3 regions of the Microbacterium sp. ZW T6_19 genome follow, and region 3 is predicted to be linked to each of the others. Evidence: riboswitches for the same ligand, from Rfam matches in the RefSeq annotation. Region 3 holds a riboswitch; each other region holds the start of a gene.

Region 1 (7,934 bases), on a different contig from region 3:
AAGACCACTGGTCGTTGAGCGAGCGGAGCGAGACGAAACGCGGTGAGGACCCGCACGACCTCGGGTCACGCGAACCATGAAGCGTTTCGTCTCGGTCGCTCCGCTCCCTCGCTCAACGACCGAAAAAGGACGAAGGAGGAACGGATGCTTTCAGCAGACACGATCGCGCAGATCGCGGCGGAGCTCGCCGAGGCCGACCGCACGCACGGTGTGATCCCGCGCATCACCGCCCGGTACCCCGAGGCCACGGTCGAGGACTCGTACGCGATCCAGGGCGTGTGGCGGGATTCTCAGATCGACGCGGGCCGCCGGCTCGTCGGACGCAAGATCGGGCTGACGTCGAAGGCGATGCAGCAGGCCACTGGGATCACCGAGCCCGACTACGGTGTGATGTTCGACGACACCGTGTACGAATCAGGCGCCGAGATCCCCGTCGACCACTTCTCGAACGTGCGCATCGAAGTCGAGCTGGCGTTCGTGCTCAAGCGTCCGCTCGAGGGCCCCGACTGCACTCTCGACGACGCGCTCGCGGCGATCGACTACGCCGTGCCCGCTCTCGAGGTGCTGAACTCGCACATCGAGCTCGAGGGCCGCACGATCGTCGACACGATCAGCGACAACGCGGCCTACGGCGCGATGGTGCTGGGCACCGTGCACAAGCGTCCTGACGAGATCGATCTGCGCTGGGTGCCCGGTCTGCTCTTCAAGAACGGCGAGATCGAAGAGACCGGAGTCGCCGCCGGGGTCCTCAATCATCCGGCCACCGGCGTCGCGTGGCTCGCGAACAAGTTCCATCAGCACGGCGCGCGTCTCGAGGCAGGGGAGATCATCCTGGCAGGATCGTTCACGCGCCCGATGTGGGTGACGCGCGGCGACGGGGTGCTGTGCGACTACGGACCGATGGGAACGATCGCATGCCGCTTCGTCTAGATTCCTCCTTCCGCGAGCAGATCGCGGCATCCGACCGATCGCTGATCGGGGTGTGGGCCTGCTCGGGCAGCCCGTTGGTGACCGAGGTCGCCGCCGGCTCCGGTGTCGACTGGCTGCTCATCGACATGGAGCACTCGACGAACACTCTCGAAAGCGTTCTGCTGCAGCTGCAGGTCGCCGCCGCATACCCGATCGTGCCGCTCGTGCGGGTGCCGTCCAACGACGCCGTCGCGATCAAGCAGGTGCTCGATCTCGGTGCGCAGAATCTCATCGTGCCGATGGTGTCCTCGGCCGACGATGCCCGTGCGGCGGTCGCCGCCACCCGCTATCCGCCGGAAGGCGTGCGCGGTGTCGGCAGCGCCCTCGCCCGCAGCGCTCGCTGGAATCGGGTCGAGCGCTACCTGCAGGAGTCGGCGCGACACATCTCGCTGACCGTGCAGATCGAGACCGCGGCGGGCGTCGATGCCGCCGCCGAGATCGCCTCGGTCGACGGCGTCGACGCCGTGTTCGTCGGCCCGTCAGACCTGTCGGCGTCGATGGGGCTGCTGGGCCAGCAGACCCACCCCGAGGTCGTCGCAGCCGTCGAGAGCGTGTTCCGCGCGGTCAAGGGCGCCGGCAAACCGGTCGGCGTGAACGCCTTCGATCCGGTCGCCGCCGACGCGTACATCGCTGCGGGGGCGGACTTCGTCGCGGTCGGGGCGGACGTCGCGCTGCTCGCACGGGCGACCGAGGCTCTCGCCGCACGCTTCGTCCCGGCGTCCGACGACTCGCACCGAGCCAGCTACTGAGCCGCCGCTGAGAAGGCGTCCACCCCACCAGCCAGATTGCGCAGCGGGGTTCCCGGCGGCGCGGATTCGATGAGAGCGTCGATGGCACGCGCAGAGCGGATGCCGACCTGGCACGTGACGATGATGTCGCGCCCGTCAATGGCCCTGTCTCCCAGCGCCTCGGCGACACACGCCCATCCCTCGTCGAGGATGCGCGCGAGCGGCACGGACACGGATCCTGCGATCACGGAGGTCTCCCGTTCTTCCGTGCTGCGCACATCCACCACCACGAGCCCGGCAGACCCGCGCTCGAGCCGCGCTGCGACCTCTCCGGCGGAGATGTCGTCGGCTCTGCCGTGCGGCCACTGCGCCCGGCACGCGACCGCGACCTCCTCCAGATCGAGCACCGGTGGGCGGTCCGGGTCGGCGTGGAAGCGCAGTTCGTCCCACCGAGCTGAGAGCGCGTCGTAGCGGGCGAGCCGCCCGATGAGCGGCTCTCCGATTCCGCAGAGCAGCTTGAGCGCCTCCGCCGCCATGGCGGAGCCGACCGCACCGCACAGCACGCCGAACACGCCGCCGGTCGCGCACGACTCGATCGAATCGGCGTCAGGGATGTCGGGGAAGAGGTCTCGAAGCATCGGTCCGTGACCAGGCCAGAACACGCTGACCTGACCGGCGAACTGATGGATGCTGCCCCACACGACCGGCGTGCCGGTGAGCTCGGCGGCGTCGTTGCTGAGATAGCGAGTGGCGAAGTTGTCGCTGCCGTCGAGCACGAGATCGTGCTCTCGGAAGAGCGCGAGGGCGTTGCTCGGATCCAGCCGCGCGGCCATGGCCGTGACGACGACTTCTGGGTCGCGCAGCGCGACTGCCGAGCGTGCCGATTGCGCCTTCGGGCGACCGAGATCGCCTTCGGTGTGCAGCACCTGTCGCTGCAGGTTCGAGAGCTCGACACGGTCGTCGTCGATCACGGTGAGCCGGCCCACGCCCGCCGCCGCGAGGTATTGGATGGCGGGAGCGCCCAGGCCGCCGGCGCCGATCACGAGCACCCGAGCCGCTGCGAGGCGCCGCTGACCGTGATCCCCCACACCGGGGAGTGTGAGGTGGCGCGCGAACCGTGCCGCCCGGTGCGGTGCCAGAGGCGGGCCGGGGTCGACGAGCGCGGGCAGGCTCACAGGTCGGCCTCGGACGGCCGCGCGGAGATCAGTCCGTCGGCCGCCGACGAGGCGAGTGCCAGCGGACGCCGCGGGATGCGTCCCGCCGCACGAGCGAGACGGCCGGCGTCGACCGCGGCACGCATCGCTCGGGCCATTCTCGCCGGGTCCTGCGCCCGGGTGACGGCGCTCGCGAGCAGCACGGCGTCCACTCCGAGCTCCATCGCCAAGGCGGCGTCCGAGGCGGTGCCCACGCCTGCGTCGAGGATCACCGGCACCGCAGCGCGGGAGACGATCGTCTCGATGTTGTGCGGATTGAGGATGCCGAGACCGCTGCCGATCGGCGAACCGGCCGGCATGACGGCGGTCACGCCCACGTCCTCCAGGCGCCGGGCGAGGGCGGGATCGTCGTTCGTGTAGGCGAACACGCGGAAGCCGGAGGCCACCAGCTCTTCGGAGGCCCGGAAGAGCTCGACCGGATCGGGCAGCAGCGTCTCCTCGTCCGCGATCACCTCGAGCTTGACCCAGTCGGTCTCGAGGGCCTCCCGCGCCAGCTGCGCGGTGAGAACCGCGTCTCGGGCCGTGTAGCAGCCGGCGGTGTTCGGCAGGGCACGGATGCCGAGCCGATCGAGCATCGCGAACACCGAGTCCCGCGCCTCCGGGGCGAAGCGGCGGATGGCGACCGTGGTGATCTCCGTCGCCGACTCGATCAGCGCGTTCTCCAGCAGCGAGAGGCTCGTGGCACCGCCGGTTCCCATGATCAGTCGCGAGGAGAACTGCTCCCCCGCGATGATGAACGGGTCGACGACGGCGGCCTGTGCGGTGAGGCTCATAATGTGCTCCGATTCGTGTGCGGGCGGCTCAGCCGCCCTGGACGGCCGTGACGATCTCGACCTCGTCGCCGTCGGCGACCGTGCAGACGGCCCACCGGCTGCGCGGGACCACGGCACCGCCGAGAGCTGCGGCGATACCCAGTCGGCCGCCGTCGACGCGAGAGCCGTCGTCTCGCAGCACGTGTCCGGTGAGGTCCGAGACGAGATCGCGCAGTGTGGAGCCCGCGGCCACCTCGCGGTCGGCGCCGTTCAGGCGAACGGTCTGCAGACTCGTCATCATGAGCCTTTCGGTCGGGCGCCGACGAGGTCGACGACAGCGGGAGGTGTCCAGGCGGCGGCCTCTCGCGGTCCGCCCGCCGTGGCGGCCGTGAAGCGCCACGGGTCCATGGCGGACCGGACGTTCTCGTCGATCGGGCGCCCCTCGGCCAGATCCGACGCGACCGCCGCCGCCAGAGGAGCGAGCAGCACTCCGTGCCGGTCGAACCCCGTGGCGACGAGCACGCCTTCCTCGACGACGCCGAGAAGCGGCACGGCATCGGGGCTCCCCGGGCGAGGACGTGCGAGCATCTCGACGATCTCGCACTCGCTCACGCCGGGGACGACCGTGTCGGCCTCGCGAAGCAGGGCGAGCACGGACCCGGCGTGCACTCCCTCGACGCCGCCCTCCCGCACGGAGGCTCCGAGCACGATCGTGCCGTCGTCCCGCGGGACGAGGTACACAGCACGCCCCCGCACCTGCGCACGGACGGTGCGCGTGATCAGCGGACGCAGCGCCGGCGGGACGCGCAGGCGGAGGACGTCGCCCCACACGGGCCGGAGCGGGAGCGCGGGGATGCCGCCGATCAGGGCCGCCCCGAGGCCGGCGGCCACGATGACGACGTCCGCGCGGTGATGCTCGCCGGATGCCGACAGCAGACCGCTGACTCCCTCGAGCGTCCAGGTCACCGCGGTTACGGCCTCTCTGCGGACGCGGTCGCCGAGCAGGTCGAGGAGCGCCGCTGCGAGCCGCCGCGGATCGATCTGATGGTCGTCCGGAGTGAACACGGCAGAGGTGACGGCGGGGCCGAGCGCCGGCTCGAGGTCGCGAGCGGCCGTGCCCGTCAGCCGTTCAGCCCGGTGCCCCCGCGTGCGCTGAAGCTCGGCCGCGGCGCCGAGCGCTTCACGGTCCGCGCCATCCACGCCGACCGAGAGCGTCCCGTCCGTGCGGTGCCCGAGCGATCGCCCGCTCGTCACCGACAGACGCTCGACGAACGACGGGTACTTCTCGGCCGATGCCTGCATGAGCGGAGTCAGCTCGTCCTGCCCCCATGCCATCTCGGCGGCATGAGCGAGCATCCCGGCGGCGGCGAGGCTCGCGCCGCGGGCAGGTTCAGGGTCGAAGACCGTCACCTCGTGGCCCCGCACGACCAGTTCCTCGGCGGTCGCCAGACCGATGATCCCGGCGCCGATCACAGCGATGCGCATGCGTGCCCTTTCCTACGACGGCATTATCCGTTTCAGGTTCAGCGGTCGGCACGTGGCCCTCTCAGCCCCTGTGGGCTCCCGCGGACCCCTCTACTCTAGGGCTATGACCGCGCTTCTCCCCCTCGTCGACGCACCCCGCCCGACCCGCGAGGAGCGCCTCGCCCTGCTCAACGCAGCACGGCTGTACGTCTGCACGACCGCTCGCACGGCGACCGGCGACCTCGAGGAGTTCCTCGATGCGGCCTACGCGGGCGGGGTCGACATCATCCAGCTGCGTGACAAGGACCTCGAAGCCCGCGCCGAGATCGAGGCGCTCGAGATCCTCGCCGCCGTCGCGCGCAGACACGGAAAGCTGTTCTCGGTGAACGACCGCGCCGACGTCGCCGCTCTCGTCGGCGCCGACGTGTTCCACATCGGTCAGGGCGATCTGACCACCGCGCAGGCACGGCGGCTGCTCGGCGACGACGTGATCATCGGGCGGTCGACGCATTCGATCGCACAGGCCGCGGAGGCGGACGCCGACACCGCCCTCGACTACTTCTGCGTCGGCCCGGTGTGGGAGACGCCGACGAAGCCCGGACGCGCGGCGATCGGCACGGGTCCCCTGCGCGCGGTCGCCGCATCCGGGACGAGCAGGCCCTGGTTCGCTATCGGCGGCATCGACGAAGGTCCTCGCCTCGACGAGGTCGTCGAGGCCGGTTCGCCACGCATCGTCGTCGTGCGGGCGGTGACCGAGGCACTCGATCCCGCCGGGGCGGCCGCATCGCTGCGCGCGCGGCTGCGCTGACGCCCGCTCAGCGCGGGTGGTACTCGACGCGCGCGACACGGACGACGCTGTCGGTCTCCGCTGCGACGCTCGTGGCGTACGCGCCGAGCCACAGGCCGAGGAATCCTCCGGACGAGAAGGAGTCGAGGCTCGTGCCGTCGACCGTCGCGACGCGCAACGGCTGTGATCCTTCGACGCCTGCGAGCAGTTCGTAGTCCTGTCCTCGTGCCCGGCACGTCAGCTCGACGCCCTCGGCCAGAGGACCCGTCAGCGTGATCGTCCCCTGCTCGGCCGACTCGCCTGCACGCACTAGGGTCGCCGTGATCCGTGCAGCATCCGCTTCTCCCCCGCCGAGTACAGCCAGGCGCATGTGATCGCGCTCGGATTGCCGGATCAGCAAGCCGGTCTCCTCGCCGGGGGCCAGCCGTCCGGACAGCCTCAGCGTGAAGTCGAGATCCGGATGCTGCTGCCTGACGCCGAGGAACGCGAACGGCTGCGGGTCCGTCGGCCCCTCCGGACGGATCGGCAGCAGCCACTCGCCGTCCACCGCATCGGCGACCTCACCCGGCAGCGCGCGCACCGAGGTCCAGCGTCCGTCGTCCGGGGCGATCGTCGCAGAGCGCTCCTGACGCCCCTCGCCCGCGAAAGGCACCTCGACCTGGTCCGGTACGCGCCCCTCTCCCGGCGCGAAGACCGGCCAGCCGTCTTCCCACTCGACCGGAACCAGGAACGTCTCGCGCCCGAGATTCGCATGGAGCCCGCCATACGGCCGCATGCCGAGAAGCACGGCCCACCAGCTGTCGTCAGCAGCCTGCACGAGATCAGCGTGGCCGACCGCGACGACGTCCGCCGTGCGACCGAGCTGGCGGTGGCTGAGCACCGGATTCGCCGGGTTCCCGACGTAAGGTCCGGTCACGGCATCCGCCCGCGCCACCGAGACCGCATGATGCATCTCCGTGCCGCCCTCCGCCGCGACGAGGTGATAACGCCCGTCGACCTTGTACAGGTGCGGCCCCTCGGCCCAGACGGCCCCGATCAGCGCGCCCCGCCAGATCACATGCTCGGGACCGGTGAGCGCCCTGGCCTCGGGATCGAACTCGCGCAGCCAGATCTCGGTCTGATCGTGCCACTGCGGACTTCGGGCGAGCCTCGTCCCCTGCACCCACGCCCTCCCGTCGTCGTCGAAGAAGAGCGAGGGGTCGATGCCGTCGGCGCCCAGCCACACCGGCTCGCTCCAGGGACCCGCGGGGTCGGTCGCCGTGATCACGAAGTTCCCACCGCGTGCCGGATCGTTCTGGTCGACGAGCGTGCAGATCACCCAGAAGAGGCCGTCATGGTGGCGCAGCGTGGGCGCGTAGAGCCCGCTCGACGACGCCATGCCCGCCATGTCGAGCATCCCAGGCCTGTCGACGGCGTGCCCGATCAGCTCCCAGCGGGCGAGGTCGGTGCTCCGATGGATCGGGAGCCCCGGCAGGTACTCGAACGACGAGGTGACCACGAAGTACTCGCCGTCCACCCGGCAGATCGAGGGATCGGGATGGCAGCCCGGCAGGATCGGGTTGCGGACCAGGGTCATCCCGGGATGACCTCGGAGCTCACCGACCGCGGGTCCACGGGCGTCAGCGCATGGGCGGCCCCCGTGATCCGCACGGCCGCGCGGCGAGTGACATCCGTCGCGGCATCCGCACCGACCCACACCTGCACATCGCCGGGCTCGACGATGCGCACCATCGATCGGTCGCTGAACGCGAAACGCTGTGTCGGCACGCTGAACGCGACGTCGGCGGATTCGCCCGCGTCGAGCGTGAGACGGTGGAACGCGAGCAGCTGCGCGTCAGGGCGGGTGACGGATGCCACGACGTCGTGCCCGTACAGCTGGAGCACGTGATCAGCCGGCACGGAGCCGGTGTTGGTCACGCGCACGACCGCGCGGAAGGCATCGCCCGCAGAGACCTCTTCATCGACCGCGAGCAGGTCGTGGACGAACGTCGTGTAAGACAGGCCGAAACCGAACGGGCGC
Region 2 (7,934 bases), on a different contig from region 3:
TCGGCGCGGTTGCCGCAGTCTCGTTCTCGGCCGCGATCGCGATGCTCGAGGCCGGCCTCGCGGAGGGTGGGGAGATCCTGGACGCGTCTGTCAGCTTCCTTTCGATCCTGCTGATCCTGAACGTCCCCGCCGGGGCGATCGTGATCGCCGCCGTGTCGCGCCTCGCTGTCGACCTTCACCGTGCGGTGTACGCACGATGGCAGCTCGCGGGAGTCAGCCCCGCACAGACTTCCGCAGTCGTCATCTCGCAGCTCACGGGCGTCGGCCTGCTCGCAGGCTTCGTCGGCTTCGGTGCTGCTGTGCTCATCGTCCCGCCGTTCCTCCACGCCGTCTTCGTCGACGACTCGTCCTGGTGGGCCGAGTCGTCGATTCGGCCGGGGACCCTCACCGGTGTCATCGTGGTGCCGCTCACGACGCTGGTGGTGCTGCTGGGCGGGTTCCGTGGCGCGAGATCGGCGGGCCGTACGCCGGCTCTCAGTGCGTTGCGCGAACCGGAGGCGGAGGCGAAGCGCATGCGATGGTGGCGCTGGATGCTGCTGGTCGCCGTACTGCTCGCAGCAGGGTTCGGCGGTGCCCTCGCACCGTTCCGTGCCGAAGAGCGCAGCACCGCGATCTCGCAGTTCCCGCTGCTCCCCGCGTATCTGACGGCGATCGTCGCGACCGCCGCCCCTGTGCTGTCCCCGCTCGTCCTCAGAGCGTGGACAGCGCTGATCCCTGCACGGGCATCCGCGACCTGGCACCTCGCCCGGCACCAGGCGCGTTACCACCTCGGGAGGAGCACGGCATCCGTCACTCCCCTGTTCGTCGGCACCGCGCTGCTGGGCGGCTTGATGACGATGTCGGCTACCACCAGCACGGCGATGACGTCGGCCGGCTTGCCGGGGAACTTCGATCTGGGCATCATGCAGGTGATGCTCCTCGTGGGCGGGCCCGTGCTGCTCGGTGCGACGGGGGCTGCAGTCGTGCTGTTCATGAGCAACCGCACGCAGGCGTCAGAGCAGGCGCTGCTTCGGGCGAGCGGGGCCAGCCACGGCGTCGTGCTCGGCGCCGCTGTGTGCCAGGCAGCGATTCATGTGATCACGGCGACGCTGCTCGCGTCGATCGTGGTGTTCGGCACCGCTCTCATCAGTGCGGCGGCGCTCGGCCGCTTCGTCCCCGCGGTCCCCGTCATCGACATCGGAGCGGCCGCGCAGCTGGTGGCGCTCGGTCTCGTTCTGACGGTCTCGGCGACGCTCGTTCCGGCCATGGCCCGCATGCGGGAACCACTCGCCCTGCGTCTCGCGGCAGAGTGAGCGGTTCGGCCGTTCAGAGCGGTGCGGCGAAGAACGCGAGCTCGTGCGCGGCGGCGATCTCGAAGGCGCGGTACATGCGACTCCGCTGCGCGGGCGAGGCCGAGACCGCTGCCTCCGCGACGTAGGCGATCGCCTGGACCGTAGCCTGCTCGAATGCCGGGTCGGCGTAGGTTGCGAGCCACGAGGCGTACGGATGCTGCGGATCGCAGGCATACTCGCCGAACTCCCCCTCGTGCAGGCGGCGGCCCAGATCGTCGTACAGCCAGAAGCACGGCAGGATCGCGGCGATCAGCTCGGCGTAGTCGCCGGTGAACGCGGTCGCCCGCAGATGGTCGAGGTACGCCGCGGTCGCCGGTGCGCGCTCGGCCGCGAAGGTCTCGGCGCTGACGCCCGCCTCGGGGGTGAGCCAAGACGCGTGCAGCTCGAGTTCGCCGACGATCGAGCCGTGGGCGGAGTGCGCCCAGAACGCCTGCTCGGCCGAGGTGGGCGCGAGGCGCGACGCCTCGGCGAGCACCCGAGCGTATTCGCGCAGGTACAGGGCATCCTGCTCCAGATAGAAGACGAAGGCCTCGCGTCCGAGCGTGCCGTCGGCGAGAGCCCGGATGAACGGCAGCCCATCGATATCCGAGCGGATGCCGGAGATCCTCTCCCACCAGTCGGTCGCGATGCCCTCGGCGCTCGGTCTGGTCTCGAGTCCGCCCCGCGCCCACAACCCGGCGAAGTGGTTGATCGGCCCGTGACCGCGCCCGACCATGAGCGCCTCGCCCTCTCGCAGCGATTCGCGCAACCAGGCCCGCGATCCCGCGACGGCGTCGTCAGGAGCCTCACCCCTCGCGAGGCGGGTCGCGAGCGCGGATGACAGCGAGCAGCCGGTTCCGTGCGTGTTGCGGGTCTCGATGCGCGCGTCCGTGAACTCGATGGTCGTGCCGGCGCCGATGAGAGCATCCGGTGCCTCCGCACCGTCGAGGTGCCCGCCCTTCACCAGCACCCGCGCTCCGATCGCGGTTGACAGCACCGCGCCCGCAGCGAGCGCGTCGTCCCAGCCGTCGATGTCGCGCCCCACGAGCACGCCGAGTTCGCCGAGGTTCGGGGTGATGACGTCGGCGCGGGCGAGCAGTGCGCCGAGGGCGTGTTCGGCCTCGGCATCCAGCAACCGGTCCCCGCTGGTCGCGACCATCACCGGGTCCACGACGACGATGGGCGGACGGGCCGCGTCGAGCCACTCGACGACAGTTCGGATGACCTCTGCGTTCGCGAGCATCCCGATCTTCACCGCGTCGATCACGATGTCGTCGGAGATCGCGTGGAGCTGCTCCCGGAGGAAGTCGATCGGCGGCACATGCACGGCGCGGACGCCTTGCGTGTTCTGCGCGGTGAGGGCCGTGATCACAGCCATGCCGTATCCCCCGGAGGCTGCGATCGACTTGAGATCGGCCTGCACGCCGGCGCCGCCTGACGGGTCGCTGCCGGCGATGCTCAGCACGCGAGGGACTCCGGCCGCCCGCCACCGCTGCACGAACGCTGCTGCCGTCTCGGCGGGGTCTTCTGCGGCACACAGTGCGGACACGACGGCGAGGCCTGCCGCACCGGCGTCCCGCAACGCCTCGGTGTCGTCGATGCCGACACCTCCGATCGCGACGCAGGGCAGCGGACTCGCGGCGGCGAACGCACGGAAGCCGTCGACGCCGAGAGCCGGAGGATGATCGGGCTTGGTCTTCGTCGGGCGGATGACTCCCACCCCCAGGTAGTCCACGGTTCCGGCGGGGAGGGCGAGTGCAGCGTCGAGATGAGCCCGGCTGTTCGCGGTGAGACCGATCAGCGCATCGGGGCCGAGTTCCGATCGGGCACGGAGCACCGACGCGTCGCCCTGCCCGAGGTGGACGCCGTCGACCCTGGCGCCTGCTTCCCGGGCGGCGATCGCCGCGTCGAGCCGGTCATTGACGAGCAGCAGCGATCGCCCGTCGATCGCCCGCGACAGTTCGATCAGCTGCGCGGTGATCTCGGCATCCGTCGCCTGCTTGTCGCGCAGCTGGACGACGCGCACTCCCCCGTCGACCGCGTGACGGACCGTGTCGACGACGCCGCGCTCTCCGCACAACGCCGGATCGGTGACGAGGTACAGCGACAGGTCGGCGATCACAGCGCAGCCGTCTCGACGCGAGCCGCGGACTCGATGTCGGCGGGTTGCACGGCGGCGAGCGCATCGAGAAGCGCGACGGCGAAGCTGCCGGGCCCCGTGGATGCGCTGGCGGCGCGTTCAGCAGCGACCGTGTAGACGAGGCTCGCCGAGGCCACGGCGAGCAGCGGCGGGGTGGCTCTGGCGCGCGCGGCTCCGAGGAAGGCAGCCATCACTGCGCCGAGGGCGCATCCGCCGCCGGTCACCCTGGTGAGCAGTTCGTGCCCGTTGGCGAGCCGGAGCACGCGCTCGCCGTCCGTGATGAGATCGACCGGTCCGGAGACCGCCACGACGCTGCCGAATCTCGAGGCGAGCGCGCGGGCCGCATCGATCGCGGCGTCTGCGCTGTCCGTCGCATCGACACCGCGCCCTCCTGCGCTGAGTCCGGCGAGTGCGAGGATCTCCGAGGCATTGCCACGGATCGCGGTCGGGCGTTGCTCGGCGAGACGGTGCGCGAGCGCGGTGCGCACCGGCAGCGCACCGATCGCGACCGGATCGAGGACCCAGGGAGTTCCGGATGCCGTGGCTCCCTCGACCGCCTCGAGGCTCGCCTCCCGCTGCTCGGGGGTCGGCGTGCCGAGGTTCACGAGAAGTCCCGAGGCGATGCCCGCGAACATGCCGGACTCGCCGACGATGTCCACCATGGCGGGCGCCGCCCCGATCGCGAGCAGCACGTTCGCCGTGAAGCCCGTGACGACCGAGTTCGTGATGCAGTGCGTCAGCGGCGGGTCGGCACGCAGCACCTCCAGCAGGGAGGCGGCCTCTGTGACGAGGTCGGCGGCGGATGCAGGACGCAGAAGATCGCTCATGCGACATTCCCTTCGCTAGTGCTAACTAGATCAGGTTCGACGGGTCTGTTCTCAGCCGCGGATGCGGCACCCCGTGTCACTGCTGGCAGTCTAGCGAAGCGGCAGTCGGCGCAGTTCGGCGAGGAGCTCCCGCTCCTCGGATCCTGTGAGCCCGGCACGCCGCTCGCGCTCCACGCCGCGCACGCGCTCGTCCTGAACGACCTCTGCCACCGTGTCCTCCAGCCGGCGCAGGAGACCGCCGTTCGTCAGGTAGGCGGCGTTCGACCGCGCCATGAATCCCGTCATCTCGGCGGGCAGCCACAGCGGCAGCGAACGCTCGCCCGCCCAATACTCGACGCCGTGCTCGACGAGCCACTCCTCCTCGGCCGATACTGTGCCGCCGGTGTGTCCGGTCGCTGTGCGGAACAGCGCGAGCACGTCGCCGAGCGGATGCTGCGCACCGACCGCGTTGATCGCACCGGTGGCGGTGGCCGTCGCGATGAACGCCGCGACGTCGTCGACGTCGATCACCTGCGCCGTGCGCCCCTCCGTCGGCGGCAGCAGCACGTCCGCCGATCCCGCTCTCAGCACGGCCGCAGCCCAATAGCCGAAACGATCGCTGGGGTCGCCCGATCCGACGATGAGCCCAGGCCGGACGATCAGTGCACGACCGCCGAGGGTGCGCACCGCGTCTTCGGCGGCGACCTTCTGCGCGCCGTATTCGTACTCGTCTCCCGGCTTCGCCGCAACGTGCAGACGTGCGGATTCGTCGGCGCCCACCGTGACGTCATCGGCGTACGCCGACACCGACGACACGTACGTCCAGCGTGCAGCACGATCGCCGAGCGCGAGCACGGCGGCGATGACGTGATCGGCCCGCGAGGAGATGTCGATCACGTGGTCCCACTCCCGCGCAGACAGCGCCTCGTACACGCGAGGGTCGTCGCGATCTCCGCGCACGAGCTCGGCGCTGCCAGGCGCCGCCCGGCCGCCCCGTGCAAGGCAGGTGACGTCGACGCCATCGTCCTGCAGGCGTTGTGAGATGCGGCCGGAGAGCCAGCCGGTTCCGCCGAGGATCAGAGCGTTCGTCATCCGTCCATGTCACCAGCATCCGCCGCCCGAGGGAAGGTGATCCGCCGAGAGCGGAAGCCGAAGGTCAGGCGCCGCCCAGTTCGTCCAGACCGCGCAGAGCGGGAATCGTCCAGGACGGATCGGGCCGCCAATCGATCCACTCCGCATCGAACGGCCATTCGCCCGAGCGGAACGACTCGATCGCCGCTCCGGCGTGACGTTCGATCTGCGCCGCTTGCTCGCGGGTCAGCCTCCCCTGGCTGATCGCGGCGACGACCTCGTCCTCATCCTTGAGATGGACTGTGCGGTCCGCCGCGATCCAGACGTCGAGGATGTGATCCGAGGAGTACGTGTCACGGTCGGTGCGCAGATGCGCGTTCTCGAGGTTCACGTACCACCCGTCGAAACGCCAGTCGCCGTCGTCTGCAGGCTTCCAGAACAGGCACACGGACCAGGCGGCTCCGACCGGAGCGATGCGCAGACTGCCTCCGCCCCACCACTCCTCGACGATCCTCGTACGACGATCCAGCCACCGCCGTTCGAGCGGAATCGAGCGGACCCGGTCGCCGGTCGCAGAGCCCTGCGCCTCCTGCAGCGTCCCAGGCGCGAGCCAGGCGACGAGACCGCGTTCGTCATCACGAACCACACGCATGGGTGAGATCGTCGACGGGTCGCCGGGCTGCCAGCCCGGCGCGCGGTAGTGCCAGTCGATCTGATCGCCAGGCACGAGGAACGGACCTTCGCCCAGCGGACGGGCGCCCTCCGGGACGGCCGCCGGGGTGCTGTGCGGGAGGATGCTCATCCCGCCACGCTACCCCGGCGCCGTACCCGAATCCTGGTCAGTCGCGCAGCGCGGCGCCGAAACGCTCTGCCGCCACGGCCACACCGGCGAGCTTCGCCTCGGTCGCCTCGGCTGCGGTCAGCGTGCGGTCGTCGGCGCGGAAGCGCAATGCGAAGGTGAGGCTCTTCGAACCCGCCGGCACACCCTCGCCGCGATAGTCGTCGACCAGACGCAGCGATTCCAGAAGCGGACCCGCGCCCTCGACGAGCGCCGCACGCAGCTCGGCTGCGGGCAGGTCGGCCGCTACGGTGAGCGACACGTCCTGCGTCGCGGCTGGGAAGCCCGACAGGGAGGCTGCGACGACCGACTCGCCCGCGAGCGACAGAACGCCGTCGAGGTCGAGCTCGAGGACGGTTGCGCGTCCCGGCAGATCCGCGTCGGCGGCTACGTCGGGGTGCAGTTCTCCCACGTAGCCGACCGTGGTCTCACCGACCCGCAGCACACCCGTGCGTCCCGGGTGGAGAGCCGCGCGCTGGCTCTGCTCGACGTCGATCTCTACGCCTGCGGCAGCGGCGATCACGCCGATGGCGTCGAGCGCTTCGGCCAGGCCGGCCGGCTCGGCCGGGCGTCCCGGCTGGCGCGCGGACACGTTGCCGGTGAGAAGAGCCGCGATGTGGCGGTGCTGCGGCGGGATCGACGCGTTGAGCTCGGCGAGCTTGTCGTCACTCGGCCGCGCGCCGAGCGGCGGCACATCGTCGGTGCCGTAGACCACCCCGGGCTCGGGCAGGAACACGACGCCGGTCTCGAAGATCGCCAGATCCGTGAAGCCGCGCGAGATGTTGCGGTGCGCGATCTGCAGAAGGCCGGGGATCAGCGAACGACGCAGGAACGGCGCCTGGCCGTCGAGCGCGTTGGCGAGACGGATGCTGGGCAGCTTCTCGCCGGAGGCGGATCCGTGCAGGTCGTTCTGGACATCGCTCGTGAACGGGAAGGAAGAGGTCTCGACGAAGCCCGCCGCGGCGAGGGCGTTCGAAACGCGACGACGGCCCTGCTGGTGCGCGGTGAGGCCGCGACCCGACGGCGGGGTGGGCAGGACCGAGGGGATGCGATCGAGCCCGTGGATGCGGGCGACCTCTTCTGCGAGCGTCCATTTGTCGGTGAGGTCGGGACGCCAGGTCGGGGGGATGACGACCCAGTGGTCCTCCCCCGTCGTGACCTCGGCACCGATCGTCTCCAGTGCACCCGTGATCTCGGCATCCGTGTAGTCGACGCCGATGAGCCTTTGCACGAACCCGGCCGGCAGCTCGATCTCGCCGACGAAGACCTCGGAGAACAGCGCGCCGCCCTCGTCGGTGAGCGTGCCGCCCGCGAGCTCGACCATCAGATCGGCGGCACGGCGGGCCGCGACGAACGGGATCAGCGGGTCGACGCCGCGTTCGAAGCGCTTGGACGCCTCGCTGGGCAGCTTGTGGCGACGAGCCGACCGCGCGATCGTGATCGGGTCGAAGGTCGCCGCCTCGATCAGCACGTTGCGGGTCGCATCGTTCATCTCGGTGGTGCCGCCGCCCATGACGCCCGCGATGCCGATCGGACCGGACTCGTCGGTGATCAGCAGATCCTCGACGTGCAGCGCGCGGTCCTGACCGTCGAGAGTCGTGATCTTCTCGCCGGAGGTCGCGCGGCGGACGGTGATGCCCCCGCTCAGCGTGTCGAGGTCGTAGCCGTGCAGCGGCTGTCCGAGCTCGAGCATCACGTAGTTCGTGATGTCGATCAGGATGCCGAGCGATCGCATGCCGGCCAGCGACAGCCGGGCGATCATCCACGGC
Region 3 (7,934 bases):
TTCGTCGATGCGGCGACCCCACGTTATGAGGTGCGCCGGTCGTCCTCGAAGGGGCTTGATCTTCGTGCTCGCGGAAGCTAGAGGACCGCTATGGTTGCGTTATGGCCACTCTGCACTACGGCGCTGCGCACGTCCCGATCCACATCGAGGATCGTGCTCTCGCACACCTCAAAGTCGTCATCGCCACGAAGCTCCGCCGCCAGGAGAGCTTCACGCTGTCGTGGAAGCACCCGGTGGGCGAGCCCGGCGGGCGGTCGACCATCTGGATCCACCCGTCGATCCCGCTGCGTTTCACGTTCGACGAGCCGGAGCCGCCCAAGCTCAACGCGAAGTGGATCGAAGATCTCATGCACTCGGTGAACTCGACCGGGGGCATCATGCTCGTCGACGAAGTTCTCGATACGCCCCAGGAGTAGCTGACGCATCTGCGGTCATCCGCCTGAGTTTCCCGCAAGGCTCCTCTGCTCGATGAGCGGGCACGTGAACACGTCGCGCTCGCCGAGTCCCACCCGATTGATGTAGCGGACCACGATCGCGTAGGACGCGAACAGTCCGACCTGCGTGTACCGCACATCGTGCTCGTCGCAGTACGCCGCGACCACGGGTGCCGCCTTGCGCAGTTGCGGGCGCGGCATCGACGGGAACAGATGATGCTCGACCTGGTAGTTCAGGCCGCCCATCGCGACATCGAGGAACCTGCTTCCTCGGATGTTCCTGCTCATCAGCACCTGGCGGCGCAGGAAGTCCAGGGTCATGTCACGTGGCACGACGGGCATTCCCTTGTGGTTCGGTGCGAAGGCGATGCCCATGTAGAACCCGAAGAGTCCCAGCTGCACGGCGAGGAACACGAACGCGATGCCTGGCGAGAGCACGATGAACACCAGCACCAGATAGCCGATCATGCGGATGCTGAGGAACGCGATCTCCGCCCACCGGCGCTCGAGCCGCCCTTTTGCGACCACGCGACGCACGCTCGATGCGTGCAGCGAGAGGCCCTCGAAGAGGAGGATGGGGAAGAACAGGAGCCCCTGATGCGCCCGCAGCCAGGCGACCGGCGGGCTGTGACGCCGAGCCGCCGTCTCTGCGGTGACCGCGATGACGGGGAGCTCGATGTCCGGATCGGATCCGAGCTTGTTCGGATTCGCGTGGTGACGGGTGTGCTTGTGCTGCCACCATCCGTAGCTCATGCCGACCAGGAGATCGCCCAGGACGAGGCTGATCCAGTCGTTCCAGCGCCCCGAGACGAAGATCTGCCGATGGGCGGCGTCGTGTCCGAGGAACGCGATCTGCGTGAAGACGATCGCGAGGACGGCGGCGGTGAACAGCTGCCACCACGTGTCGCCGATCCACACGAAGGCGATGAGGCAGACGGCCACCGCGAGCGGAGCCGCGATGAGTTTGGTCCAGTAGTAGCCGTAGCGACGACGCAGCAGACCGAGTCCGCGGATCTGCTGCGCCAGTTCGGTGAAAGCGCTGTTCGCGCGGACCGCGTCGTCGCGCGGGCGGGTGTGCACGGTCGGACGGATGCCGCCCATGATGACCTCTTCTCCGGCGTCGCCCTACGCGAGGACGGCACCTCCTTCTTCGACCCAGTCGTCGATGCGCGCGTCGTCGTCAGGGAGACCCGATGCGCGGCGGGGGATGAACGCCACCGATTCGGCGAGAGCGGCGACAGCGGCCGCCCGGTGCTGCTCCCGATCGGAGGCGTCCTGGAAGCGATGGGCCACGATCGCGCGCTCCTCCAGGAGGGTGGCGCTGATCTCGGCGAGTCTTTCCGCGATGACGGCGGCGAGGCCGTCACGAAGCTCCTCGAGGTTTGTGTTCGCGATCTCGAGCCTGCGATCCGCGACGTGCAGCTCGACCGTCGGGAACCCGTTCGCGGACAGATGGGCGCGCATTTCGCTGCCCTGGATCGCGGCGACCTCGTCGCGATCGGTCTTGCGCGTGAACACCGCTTCCACGGTGTAACGGTCTGGTGCGTCGTCGGTCATCAATGTCGCCGGAAGCGAGCCGATGAGGACGGATTCCAGACCCAGCAGTTCGGGGCTGAGCCCCGCGATCTTCAATTGTGCGTTCATGTGCTGACGTTACGCCGCCAAACTGGGTGCGCTCACAGCCGCGTTCGTCACTCGACCCCGAGAGATCCGAGGATGACCTCGATCGTGGCCTCCGCCGCGTCCTGCCACGGGACGCCGTCGAGCAGGTCTGCCGTGGCGAGGGCTGCGACACCGTGCACGGATGCGAAGATCACGAGCGCGCGCCGCTCCGCGTCTCCTTCGGGAATCTCACCCGCCGCCTGAGCTGCGGCGACGAACGCTACGACCATCGACATGCTGGCCCTGCTCCGTTCGCGCAGCTCGCCCGAAGCATCGAATTGATGCTTCGCCTTGTACATCACCTCGAGGATCGCCGGGTGCGCGACCGCGAAGCCGATGTACGCGAGACCCGCGGCGCGCAGCCGCTCGCCGAACGGGGCAGCCTGCTCCACGGCCGCAGCCAGCGCCTCGTTCATTCGTGTGAATCCGGCCACCGCGACCGCGTCGAGGAGGGCGGTGCGGTCGCTGAAATGGCGTGCGGATGCGCCGTGACTCACGCCCACGTCGCGTGCGAGCTGACGCAGCGACAGCGCGTCGACGCCTCCGGCGTCGATCGACTCCCAGGCGCGGTCGAGGAGCGCCTCTCGAAGGTTGCCGTGATGGTACGAGCGTTCGGTCACATCTGAACCCTATCGATCTAAGTAGACATTGACAACAATGCTGTCAGTGTCTACATTTGCGATCATGACCATTCACCACACCGGAACCACCGCCCTCGTCACCGGCGCCAGCTCGGGCCTCGGCGCCGAGTTCGCCACCCAGCTCGCCCGCCGCGGCGCCGACCTCGTGCTCGTGGCCCGGCGCGAAGACCGCTTGAAGGATCTCGCCGCCCGCCTGGAGCGGGAGCACGGGGTGCGGGCGACCGTGATCGCCCTCGATCTCGCCGACGCCGGCGCCCCGGCACGTCTTCGCGCCGCGCTCGACGAGCGAGGCATCCGCATCCAGACGCTGATCAACAACGCCGGCTTCGGAGCGAAGGGGGACTTCGTCGAGGCGGACGCTGCGCGTATGGCCGAGATGGTGCAGGTCAACGTGGCCTCGCTCGTCGGGATCACGCGCGAGTTCCTCCCCGAGCTGACTCGCGACGGCCGGGGCGCCCTCGTCAACGTGGCGAGCGTCGCGGCCTATCAGCCGTGCCCCGGCATGGCGGTGTACGGCGCATCCAAGGCCTTCGTGCTGAGCTTCACCGAGTCGATCGCGCATGAGACACGCTCGTCCGGTCTGCGCGTGCTCGCCCTGAGCCCCGGAGCGACCCGCACGGAGTTCTTCGATGTCGTCGGCACAGAGGCCGCAGCGGTGGGCCGCTTCCAGTCCGCGACCGACGTGGTCGCGCAGGCGATGGCAGCGCTCGATCGTCGGCGCACACCCGCGAGCATCGTGTCGGGTGCCGCGAACGCCGTGACGAGCAAGCTCGTCGGCCTCATGCCGCGTCGCATGACTCTCGCGATCAGCGGCCGGTTGCTGGCCGAGTCGGCGTGATGACGCGCTCCGAGGCCGTGCTACTCTCGTCCCGACCACACGGGTGCCCGAGCACGGGCTGAGATCTGGCTGATGCTGCCTGCGACCGTCGAACCTGTCCGGGTAATGCCGGCGTAGGAAGTAGGAGTCCTGTGAGCACGCTCTCCCGCGTGCGCGAACTCGCGCACCATCACGACGAAGAACACGGCATCTTCGTGCCCGTCACCCGCATCCCGCTGTCTGATTCACCGGGCGGAACCACCAACCCTCCAGTGGACGTGTACCGCACCGAGGGGCCGGCCTGCGAGCCGGAGGACGGCCTGCCGTCGCTGCGCGAGACGTGGATAGTTGAACGGGGTGACACAGGGCAGTACGAAGGGCGCGCTCGCGATCTGAACGACGACGGACGAGGGGCGGCGCGGCGTGGAGCTGCGTCAGACGAATGGCGCGGCACCCGCCGCCCGCCTCGGCGCAGCCTGAACGGCCGTACGGTCACCCAGATGCACTACGCGCGCCGTGGCCTGATCACGCCCGAGATGCGATTCGTCGCTCTCCGTGAGGGCTGCGACGTCGAGCTCGTGCGCGCGGAACTCGCCGCCGGGCGGGCGATAATCCCCGCGAACATCAATCACCCGGAATCGGAGCCGATGATCATCGGTCGCGCCTTCCTCGTGAAGATCAACGCGAACATCGGCAACTCGGCTGTGACGAGCTCGATCGCCGAGGAGGTCGACAAGCTGCGCTGGGCGACGAAGTGGGGTGCCGACACCGTCATGGACCTGTCCACCGGAGACGACATCCACACCACCCGCGAATGGATTCTGCGCAATTCGCCGGTGCCGATCGGCACAGTGCCGATCTACCAGGCGCTCGAGAAGGTCGACGGCAAGGCGCACGAGCTGAGCTGGGAGATCTTCCGCGACACGATCATCGAGCAGTGCGAGCAGGGCGTCGACTACATGACGATCCATGCCGGGGTGCTGCTGCGCTACGTGCCCTTGACCGCGAACCGGGTGACCGGCATCGTCTCGCGCGGCGGGTCGATCATGGCCGACTGGTGCCTCGCGCATCATCAGGAGAACTTCCTGTATACGCACTTCGATGAGCTGTGCGAGATCTTCGCGCGCTACGACGTCGCGTTCTCGCTCGGAGACGGGCTGCGGCCGGGATCGATCGCCGACGCCAACGACGCGGCGCAGTTCGCCGAGCTCGACACGCTCGCCGAGCTCACGGCGCGAGCGTGGGCGTTCGAGGTCCAGGTGATGGTCGAGGGGCCGGGACACGTGCCCTTCCACCTCGTGCGCGAAAACGTCGAACGTCAGCAGGAACTCTGCCATGGCGCGCCGTTCTACACCCTTGGACCGCTCGTCACAGATGTCGCGCCAGGCTACGACCACATCACGTCGGCGATCGGGGCGACCGAGATCGCTCGCTACGGCACCGCCATGCTCTGCTATGTCACGCCGAAGGAGCATCTGGGACTGCCGAACAAAGACGACGTGAAGACCGGCGTGATCACCTACAAGATCGCGGCCCACGCCGCCGACCTCGCGAAAGGTCACGCGGGTGCCCGCGACCGCGACGACGCTCTGTCGAGGGCGCGGTTCGAGTTCCGCTGGCGCGACCAGTTCGCGCTGTCGCTCGATCCCGAGGCGGCCGAGGCCTTCCATGACGAGACGCTGCCTGCAGAGCCGGCGAAGACCGCGCACTTCTGCTCGATGTGCGGTCCGAAGTTCTGCTCGATGCGCATCTCGCAGGACATCCGCGACCGCTTCGGCGGCGTCGACGAGCAGACGGCGATCGCCGGCATGCAGCAGCAGGCGGACGCGTTCCGGGAAGCGGGCGGAACCGTGTACCTCCCGGCGCCCGCCTTGCGCGAATGACGCGGCGGCGCGCATGCCAGGATGAGCGGATGCCGCCGCATCCGCTCTCCACGCCTCCACCCGTGCTCGGGCCGGTGGTCGACGGGCAGACGCGGTGCGTCCACTACCGCACGGAGCTCGACATCGTCGCGATCCGCTTCGCGTGCTGCGGCGACTACTATCCGTGCCATCTGTGTCACGCCGAGGTCGCCGGACATGACAGCTCCCCCTGGCCGATCGAGGCGAGGAGCGCGCGCGCCGTGCTGTGCGGCGTGTGCGGCGACGAACTGTCCATCGCCGAGTACCTCGAGGTCACCGCCTGCCCGTCGTGCGCGTCGAGCTTCAACCCCGGCTGCGCACTGCATGCGCACCTCTACTTCGAGGTGGAGCCGTCTTCGCGAGAAGGCGCCTTGCCCGTCGTGACGACTGTCTCGGCCGCGAGGTCTCCCACAGCGCCTTCGTCGTCGACGTAGTACACCTCGAGCGTGTGCTCGCCCTCGGGCAGCGCGAGATCGAAGTCGACCGCCTCGTCCGACGCTGTTCCGATCGTCTGATCGTCGACGACGAGTGCAACCTCGGTCTCATCCGCGCCCCACACCGCCACGCTGATGCTCTCATCGTCTGCTGTGACGTAGACGATGACCGCGGTCGTCCACCAGGAGGACCCTCGGGCGGACATCATGTCGCCGACGTCTTCCGCAGTGACGTCGCCCTTCTTGTCGTGACCGAACGCGTTGCCTTCGTCGCCGCCAGGATCCTCGTCGTCGTGATCCCGACCGCGGTCGGTCTTCGTGAGGATCGTGACGGTCTTGTCGACCGCGTCTTCGCCGGGTTCTTCGACGACGGGCGCGACGGGGGTCGGGTTCGTGGTCGCTGGCGGTGCGACCGGAACGGGAACGGGCGCCGCCGCGACCGGCGCGGGTGCGGTGACCGCCGGCGCGGGCACCGAAGAGGGGACCGCGGGAGCCGGACGCGCAGGCGCCGACGCAGCCGGGGCGAGTGCGGCCGTCGCATCCGGCTCGGCGACTGGGCGCACGAACAGGCTGCCGCTGATCGACAGTGCGACGGCGGTGGCTGCGGCTACCGGCCAGAGCACGGGGGCGGTGTTCCCTGCCGCGTCGAGGGCCGGTTGCACGTGGGCCGGAAGTCCGGCCCATCCGGCGAGTCCGGTCGCCGCGGCCGCGGCCTGCTCGGTCGGGAACAGGGCGGGAAGGAGCACGAGTCCGGTGCCGCCGGCCAGCAGCGGGCCGAGCGACATCGCGCGCGCCAGACGCCTGGCCTCGCCGGCGGCGGATCTGCAGGTCTCGCACTCGTCGATGTGCGCGGTGACGAAGCGCTCCGACCGCGGCGCGAGGTCGTCGTGCGCGTAGGCTCCGAGCAGCTCGATCACGCGGGCGTGCTCGCTGCCGATCGGTGCGGTGCGCAGGTGCGCGCGGATCCACGCCTTGCGCAGGGCGTCTCGGGCGCGGTAGGTGAGCGCGGCCGCCGAGTTCGGGCGGATGTGCAGGACCTCCGCGATCTCCCGGGGAGGCAGCTGCTCGACCTCGCTGAGCCACAAGGCATGCTGCCAGCGCTCGGGGAGCGACCCGAACGCCTCGACGACGGCCGCCGAGTTCACCATCGCCTCGACGTCGATCGATCCGATCAGAGATGGCGGATGCTCGGCGTCGTCAAGAGGCATCGTGATCGGCGCTCGTCGAGCATGGCCCATCCAGGTGTTCTTGACGGTCGTGAGCAGGTAGGGACGGAAGCTGCGCTGCGGTCCCTTGCCGCTGCGGAGCTGCCGGAGGATGCTCAGGAAGGCATCGGAGACGACGTCCTCCGGGTCGGGGGGAGATGCGCCGAGGCTCCGGGCGTAGGCGACGGCGACGGGCGAATGCCGGCGCCAGAGCTCGGAGAACGCGTGGCGGTCACCGCTGCGGCTGCGCAGCAGCAGGGCGTTGTCCGACTCCGGGGCGTCGCGTGGTTCGTCCATCAGACCTCAAGGTGAGCGACCGGCTTCGGGTGCCGGTGAGCCGAGAATACCCCAGAGCGGTGACCGCACGTCTGCATGACCCGTGAGAAGAGAAGGCGGGTGGGGCCATGGGAGGAGGCCCCACCCGCGGGCCGCACATGAGGGGAGAGGCGGCCCAGACGTCGATGCGAAGGATTATCCCCAAGAATCGATCTTCGTCACACAAGCAAGACGCGCTCACGAACGGATCATGACGCGGGTTCCGGAAACTTTCTTCGAGATCTTCTCCGCCGGCGGTCAGCCGGTGCTCGTCAGCCACGTCGATGCGGCCGGTCGGTCCCTCTGCCACACGCATGATCCGGCTGTCGCCGGTGGGGCGTAGTCTCACCCCATGCCCTCATTCGGAACCCTGCGGACGCCCGTCGGCGTGATCGGCGTCGTCAGCTCGGGCGCGGCGATCACCCAGGTGACCTGGCGGTCGACGGCGCCGGTCGGAGCGGATGCCGGGCCGGACGCCCTGCTCGATGAGGCGATCGCACAGCTGCGTGAGTACTTCGACGGCGA

The links. Region 3 has a riboswitch for thiamine pyrophosphate ahead of thiC (phosphomethylpyrimidine synthase ThiC). Riboswitches for the same ligand answer to the same signal wherever they lie in the genome.
Region 1: linked by a shared signal. The riboswitch ahead of thiO (glycine oxidase ThiO) and the one ahead of thiC (phosphomethylpyrimidine synthase ThiC) in region 3 are both predicted to bind thiamine pyrophosphate.
Region 2: linked by a shared signal. The riboswitch ahead of thiM (hydroxyethylthiazole kinase) and the one ahead of thiC (phosphomethylpyrimidine synthase ThiC) in region 3 are both predicted to bind thiamine pyrophosphate.

The regions. Positions count from the first base shown of each region.
Region 1 covers NZ_JBJDRH010000011.1:37,678-45,611, reverse strand. The annotation lists gene hpaD (3,4-dihydroxyphenylacetate 2,3-dioxygenase) at 1-2, shown strand, start outside; gene ACI3KT_RS15590 (fumarylacetoacetate hydrolase family protein) at 145-930, shown strand; gene ACI3KT_RS15585 (HpcH/HpaI aldolase/citrate lyase family protein) at 915-1,718, shown strand; gene ACI3KT_RS15580 (ThiF family adenylyltransferase) at 1,712-2,872, opposite strand; gene ACI3KT_RS15575 (thiazole synthase) at 2,869-3,684, opposite strand; gene thiS (sulfur carrier protein ThiS) at 3,713-3,964, opposite strand; gene thiO (glycine oxidase ThiO) at 3,961-5,148, opposite strand; TPP riboswitch at 5,141-5,240, opposite strand; gene thiE (thiamine phosphate synthase) at 5,252-5,935, shown strand; gene ACI3KT_RS15555 (family 43 glycosylhydrolase) at 5,943-7,490, opposite strand; gene ACI3KT_RS15550 (beta-glucosidase) at 7,487-7,934, opposite strand, start outside.
Region 2 covers NZ_JBJDRH010000004.1:372,075-380,008, reverse strand. The annotation lists gene ACI3KT_RS08835 (hypothetical protein) at 1-1,292, shown strand, start outside; gene thiD (bifunctional hydroxymethylpyrimidine kinase/phosphomethylpyrimidine kinase) at 1,306-3,432, opposite strand; gene thiM (hydroxyethylthiazole kinase) at 3,429-4,277, opposite strand; TPP riboswitch at 4,267-4,361, opposite strand; gene ACI3KT_RS08820 (NAD-dependent epimerase/dehydratase family protein) at 4,368-5,348, opposite strand; gene ACI3KT_RS08815 (DUF402 domain-containing protein) at 5,413-6,129, opposite strand; gene pheT (phenylalanine--tRNA ligase subunit beta) at 6,167-7,934, opposite strand, start outside.
Region 3 covers NZ_JBJDRH010000006.1:176,806-184,739, forward strand. The annotation lists gene ACI3KT_RS11100 (hypothetical protein) at 102-416, shown strand; gene ACI3KT_RS11105 (fatty acid desaturase family protein) at 432-1,535, opposite strand; gene ACI3KT_RS11110 (hypothetical protein) at 1,560-2,078, opposite strand; gene ACI3KT_RS11115 (TetR/AcrR family transcriptional regulator) at 2,126-2,716, opposite strand; gene ACI3KT_RS11120 (SDR family oxidoreductase) at 2,781-3,575, shown strand; TPP riboswitch at 3,605-3,712, shown strand; gene thiC (phosphomethylpyrimidine synthase ThiC) at 3,707-5,437, shown strand; gene ACI3KT_RS11130 (CHY zinc finger protein) at 5,467-5,889, shown strand; gene ACI3KT_RS11135 (sigma-70 family RNA polymerase sigma factor) at 5,790-7,391, opposite strand; gene ACI3KT_RS11140 (methylated-DNA--[protein]-cysteine S-methyltransferase) at 7,762-7,934, shown strand, end outside.